One region of the Duffyella gerundensis genome, then DNA from elsewhere that is predicted to be linked to it. Evidence: predicted binding sites of a transcription regulator. Region 1 holds the regulator's gene; the other holds the start of a gene.
What was found. The regulator sigma-54, encoded in region 1, starts transcription at its own class of promoters, with help from an activator protein. The targets are predictions, from matches to a motif close to GTTGGCACANNTTTCGCTNT.
Positions count from the first base shown of each region.

Region 1 (3,429 bases):
ATGTCTTCCAGGGCCCGTAACGCTACCGATTTGCCCGATCCAGAGCGGCCACTGACAATCATCAGCACCATGAATTCTCTCTCCTGTTTAACCCGGCATTAAGATTGCGACTCATCCTGAGATTCTGTGATGATTTCATACAGTTCATTATCGCTTTGGGCCGCACGCAGGCGACGACAAATGCTCTTATCGGCCAAACGCCTGGCCACTAAAGAGAGGGTATGTAAGTGCGTTTTGCACTGGTCTGCTGGTACCAGCAGCGCAAACAGCAGATCAACCGGCTGGTTGTCCACCGCGTCAAACGCAATGGGCTGATCGAGACGAATAAAGACGCCCACTGCACGCAGCGTATCCTCTTCCAGCTTGCCATGAGGAATCGCAATGCCGTTACCAATGCCTGTACTTCCCATACGCTCGCGCGTCAGGATGGATTCAAAAATCGTCTGGTGCGGCAAGTTAAGCTGTTTCGCCGCCAGTTCGCTGATGATTTCCAGTGCCCGCTTCTTGCTCTGGCAATGTACGCCGCTGCGGGTACATTCGATGGAAAGAACAGAACGGAGTTCCAGGGTCAGATCGTTATTCATCATAGTTTCACTTACGTGTTCACGTGCCACGGATGCAGCCATTCACTTTACGCGCCTTCAGGCGGGAAAAGCAGCAAAAACTGAGGTGGCATTTTGCCTGAATGGAAAAAGGGGGCGAATAAATTCGCCCCTTGCGTCGGGCAGACAGGCTGCCGTTCGTTGATCCATCATGCGGTTATAAAATTAATGTTGTTTGAGTTTGTCTTTATGCTTGTTCAGCTGACGAGTCAGCTTATCGACCAGGCTGTCAATCGACGCATACATGTCATCCGCTTCAGCTGTCGCATGTAGCTCACCCCCATTGACATGCAATGTTGCCTCAGCAATTTGCATCACTTTTTCCACTTTCAGCACAATGTAAACCTGATTAATTCGGTCGAAGTAGTGCTCAAGCTTGGCAAACTTGGTGTTGAGGTATTCGCGCAGAGGAGCCGTAACTTCAACGTGTTGCCCGGTGATATTTAGTTGCATAGGTCTTCCTTCTCGTTGCTGATCAAACCAATTGCTTGCGCTGGTTCGAGGGTGGGATAGACAAAGACTCACGGTATTTTGCCACGGTGCGGCGCGCAACCATAATGCCCTGATCGGAAAGCAGGGAAGTCAGCTTGCTGTCGCTCAGCGGCTTAGCGGGATTTTCAGCAGATATCAGCTTTCTCACCAGCGCGCGAATCGCCGTTGATGAGGCTTCTCCGCCGCCTTCAGTATTTACGTGGCTGGAGAAAAAGTATTTAAGCTCGAAGATGCCGCGCGGGCTGTGCAGGTATTTCTGCGTGGTGACGCGCGAAATAGTCGATTCATGCATCTCGACTGCCTGCGCGATATCCGCCAGCACCATCGGGCGCATGTGCTCTTCGCCCTGCTCAAAAAACGCCTGCTGCTGCTCCACAATGCAACGTGTGACCTTCAGCAGCGTGTCGTTGCGGCTTTCCAGACTTTTGATTAACCATTTCGCTTCCTGCAGATTGCTGCGGATAAACTGGTTATCGCTATCGTTGCGTGAGGATCCGCCGAGCGCGGCATAGTGCTGATTTACCCGCAAACGCGGCAGGCTGTCGGCATTGAGATCGACCTGCCAGCGGTTGCCGATCTTGCGCACCAGCACATCAGGAATGACATATTCGGGTTCGGAGGTATTAATTGACTGGCCGGGGCGCGGATCCAGCGACTGGATCAGCTGCATTGCGCACTTCAGCGTCTCTTCTTTCAGACGCGTTACGCGCATCAGGCTGCGAAAATCGTGGTTAGCCAGCAGATCAAGATGATCGCTGACGATCTGACGCGCCTCTTTCAGCGATGGTGTATCAACATCATATTGTGACAGCTGAACCAGCAGACAATCGCGCAGATCGCGGGCGCCAACACCAACCGGATCAAAGCGTTGAATGCGTTTAAGCACCGCTTCAACTTCATCGAGCGCAAGGTCGTCGCTGCCTACGCCATCGCGAATCTCTTCCAGCGTGACGGTCAGATAACCGGTGTCGTCAATGGCATCAACGATGGAGGTCGCAATGGCGCGATCGGTATCCGTAAAGGGAGTGAGCTCAACCTGCCACATCAGATAATCCTGCAACGTCTGCGTGGTTTCGCCCTGATACACGGGCAGCTCATCGTCGTGGTAATCGGTACCGGTGCCGGAAGGTGTGCCCGCGGTGTAAATCTCATCCCACGTGGCATCCAGCGGCAACTCTTCCGGCATATCTTTCTGTTCCAGCGCTTCGCGGGTGTCCAGCGCCTCGGTTTCCTGGGTTTCCCGTGAATCTATCTCTTCATGAATATCGGCTTGCTCAAGCAGGGGATTACTCTCCAGTGCCATCTGTAGCTCCTGCTGGAGCTCAAGCGTAGAGAGTTGCAGCAAACGTATCGCCTGCTGCAGTTGCGGTGTCATCGCAAGTTGTTGGCTGAGCCTGAGTTGCAAACCTTGCTTCATAGTCAGGATTAACGTTCCTAAACAAACATACCGGTTACCAACACCTTATCAGAGTCTGAACTCTTCGCCCAAGTAAACCCGCTTAACTTGTTCATCGGCGAGGATTTCATCCGGCGTACCGTGGGCAATCAGGCTGCCCTGACTAACGATATAGGCGCGTTCACAAACCGCCAACGTTTCGCGCACATTATGATCGGTAATCAACACGCCCAAGCCACTGTCACGCAGATGCTCAATAATTTTCTTGATATCGATAACCGAGATGGGATCGACACCGGCAAAAGGCTCATCCAGCAGAATAAATTTTGGATTCGCAGCCAGCGCCCGGGCAATCTCAACGCGGCGACGTTCTCCGCCAGATAACGCCTGGCCCATGCTGTCACGCAGATGTTCGATATGAAACTCTTCCATCAGCTCATTAGCACGATCCTCGCGCTGTTCCGTGGTCAGATCGTTGCGCACCTGCAGCACCGCCATCAGGTTGTCGTAGACGCTCAGGCGACGGAAGATCGAGGCTTCCTGCGGCAAGTAGCCGATGCCGCGGCGTGCTCGCGCATGCAGTGGCAGAATACTGATATCTTCATCGTCGATCACAATGCGCCCGGCATCACGCGGCACGATGCCGACCACCATGTAAAAAGTGGTCGTTTTGCCAGCGCCGTTCGGGCCAAGCAGGCCAACAATCTCGCCTGATTTGACCTCAAGGCTGACATCTTCAACAACGCGCCGACCTTTGTAGGCTTTCGCCAGATGTTCTGCGATTAAAGTTGCCATACGAATCAGTTACTCTTCTTTTGGCTGCTTGCGGAGCCGTTTTTATCCTGCAGCTGCGACGGCACTAACACCGTGGTCACGCGATTGCTTTTGCCTTCGCTGTAGGCCTGCATTTTCTGCTGTTTCACCAGATAAGTGATGCGA
Region 1 covers NZ_LN907827.1:504,818-508,246, forward strand. The annotation lists gene rapZ (RNase adapter RapZ) at 1-71, opposite strand, end outside; gene ptsN (PTS IIA-like nitrogen regulatory protein PtsN) at 99-584, opposite strand; gene hpf (ribosome hibernation promoting factor) at 768-1,055, opposite strand; gene rpoN (RNA polymerase factor sigma-54) at 1,078-2,511, opposite strand; gene lptB (LPS export ABC transporter ATP-binding protein) at 2,560-3,285, opposite strand; gene lptA (lipopolysaccharide ABC transporter substrate-binding protein LptA) at 3,291-3,429, opposite strand, start outside.

Region 2 (3,429 bases), 470 kb from region 1:
AGGATAAAGCCGTCCGGCAGACGCTGCGCCGTAAGTGACATGATGTGCGCCCGGCTGTCGACCACCAGCGTCACTTCGCTGTCGGTGAAGCCCTGGCCTGCCTGTAAACTCTCATTCATAACATCAACGTTGAGCGAAAAATAACCCATCAGCTCAGGCAGCGGCGTGCCAAATAATTTACGTGAGCTTTGCGCCAGCAATTGCTGGGCCGCCGGGTTGGCGTAATGAATGACCAGTTCGTCATCGACCAATAAAATACTGTTGATCAATGAGTTAAGAATCTGCCCGGCATCGGGCAGGATGGATGTTGCCATACAGCGATCCTCTGCACTTTATTGGTGCATTATAGTCACAGCCTGATTTACCTGAGTTAACGCGGCAAATTTGTGGAGAAAAAAGCCCATCCGGAGATGGGCTGAATATTTCCACGGCAACAAGCGTCCTGACGTTTGCTGTGTCTGCCGCAGCGCCGGTAATGATTACCGTGCTGCGGCATGGCATCCGCCAGGCTTACTTCCGAATTACACGCTGTAGTACAGCTCAAATTCAACCGGATGCGGCGTCATGCGAACACGATCCATCTCTGCTTTACGCAGTTCGATGTAAGCATCGATAGATTCGTCGGTGAATACGCCACCGCGGGTCAGGAACTCGCGGTCCTCGTTCAGCGCATTCAGCGCTTCTTCCAGTGAACCCGCTACTTTTGGAATCTCAGCTTCTTCTTCCGGTGGCAGGTCATACAGGTTTTTGTCCATCGCATCGCCAGGATGGATTTTGTTGATGATGCCGTCCAGGCCAGCCATCAGCAGTGCAGTAAACGCCAGGTATGGGTTAGCCGCTGGGTCCGGGAAGCGCGCTTCGATACGACGCGCTTTCGGGCTGGCAACGACTGGAATACGAATAGATGCAGAACGGTTACGCGCTGAGTAAGCCAGCATAACCGGTGCTTCATAACCCGGGACCAGACGCTTGTAAGAGTTGGTGGTCGGGTTCGCCAGGGCATTAATCGCTTTAGCGTGCTTAATGATGCCGCCAATGTAGAACAGCGCCATTTCAGACAGGCCGCCATATTTATCGCCGGCAAACAGGTTGGTGCCGCCTTTTGACAGGGACATATGGCAGTGCATGCCTGAGCCGTTGTCACCAAACATTGGCTTAGGCATAAAGGTCGCGGTTTTGCCGTAGGCATGCGCCACGTTGTGCACGACATATTTGTAGATCTGAATTTCGTCTGCTTTCTTGGTCATGGTGTTGAAGCGGGTTGCCACTTCGTTCTGACCTGCAGTTGCCACTTCGTGGTGATGCGCTTCAACAACCAGACCCATCTCTTCCATGGTCAGACACATGGCAGAACGGATATCCTGAGAGGAATCGACCGGTGGCACCGGGAAGTAACCGCCTTTCAGACCTGGACGGTGGCCTTTGTTGCCGCCTTCATATTCTTTACCGGTGTTCCAGGCCGCTTCGATATCATCGATAGCCACGTGTGAACCGGAGGTTGAGGAGCCGAAACGGATATCATCAAACAGGAAGAATTCTGGCTCTGGCCCAAACAGCACGGTATCGGCGATGCCGGAAGAGCGCAGGTAATCTTCTGCACGCTTGGCGATAGAACGTGGATCGCGATCGTAGCCCTGCATAGTGCCCGGCTCAAGAATGTCACAACGGATGATCAGCGTAGGATCTTCAAAGAAAGGATCCATTACCGCCGTGGTCGCGTCAGGCATCAGCACCATGTCGGATTCGTTGATACCTTTCCAGCCACCGATGGAGGAGCCATCGAACATCTTGCCTTCTTCGAAGAAATCAGCGTTAACCTGGTGCGCCGGAATCGTAACGTGCTGTTCTTTACCTTTAGTATCGGTAAAACGCAGGTCAACAAACTTCACTTCGTTTTCGTTCATCATCGACAGAACGTGTTCAGCGGACATACTCAACTCTCCTGGAAATTGTATTGTTGTCGTGGTGTGAGAACTTTTTGGCGTTGAGGCGTAAAGCTGCGCATACATCCACCATAAATATCTCAGACAAGCTGTCAACCGTTGTGGAAACTGCTGTTTTCGCTTAATCCAAACAAAGCGAATTCTATGCCAACTTTCTTATTTGCTGAAAAAAGCGCTATTATGCGCCCTCAAGTGAAACGAATAATGCACCATGATGGAAGTCGCGCACCATCTTGGTGCCTCTGGGTGATTGATGGGCACCATTTTGGTGCAATCATGCTTTAAAGTGCAATTCTTGCACTGTAAAAGGTGCTGATGGCTAGTCCGAACGCAAATTTTTATTCAAATTTGTGATCCTGTTCAGTCCTTCGATTAATCCGTGTACAATAGCGCGCTATTTCTAATGCCTGAGGCAAAGCTGTGATCGAAAATTTGCGTAACATCGCCATCATCGCGCACGTTGACCATGGAAAAACAACCCTGGTCGACAAACTGCTGCAACAATCCGGTACCTTTGACGCGCGTACCGAAGCGACCGAGCGTGTGATGGACTCCAATGACCTGGAGAAAGAGCGTGGGATTACCATCCTCGCAAAAAATACCGCCATTAAATGGAATGACTACCGCATCAACATCGTTGATACCCCAGGACACGCCGACTTCGGCGGTGAGGTAGAGCGCGTAATGTCAATGGTGGACTCCGTGCTGCTGGTCGTCGATGCGATGGACGGCCCGATGCCGCAAACGCGTTTCGTGACCAAGAAAGCTTTTGCCCATGGTCTGAAACCTATTGTTGTTATCAACAAAGTTGACCGTCCAGGCGCCCGTCCGGATTGGGTTGTTGACCAGGTATTTGACCTGTTCGTAAACCTTGATGCTACTGACGAGCAGCTGGACTTCCCGATCATCTTCGCTTCGGCGCTGAATGGTATCGCGGGTCTGGAACACACCGACATGGCTGACGACATGACCCCGCTGTATCAGGCGATCGTCGACCACGTTTCTCCACCACAGGTTGAGGCTGATGCGCCGCTGCAGATGCAGATTTCGCAGCTGGACTACAACAACTACCTGGGTGTGATCGGCATCGGCCGTATCAAACGCGGCAAAGTGAAGCCAAACCAGCAGGTCACTATCATTGATAGCGAAGGCAAAACCCGCAACGGTAAAGTTGGCAAAGTGTTGGGTCACCTCGGTCTGGAGCGTATTGAAAGCGACATGGCTGAAGCGGGCGACATCATTGCGATCACCGGTCTGGGCGAGCTGAACATCTCTGACACCATTTGCGATACGCAAAATGTGGAAGCGCTGCCAGCCCTGAGCGTTGATGAGCCAACCGTAACCATGTTCTTTAACGTCAACACCTCACCGTTCTGTGGTAAAGAGGGTAAATACGTTACCTCTCGCCAGATCCTTGAGCGTCTGAACAAAGAGCTGGTCCACAACGTTGCGCTGCGCGTTGAAGAAACTGAAGATTCTGACGCCT
Region 2 covers NZ_LN907827.1:36,682-40,110, forward strand. The annotation lists gene glnL (nitrogen regulation protein NR(II)) at 1-314, opposite strand, end outside; gene glnA (glutamate--ammonia ligase) at 522-1,931, opposite strand; gene typA (ribosome-dependent GTPase TypA) at 2,364-3,429, shown strand, end outside.
Region 2: a site for sigma-54 is predicted at 2,076-2,095, ahead of glnA (glutamate--ammonia ligase). Genes of this name have one in related genera too.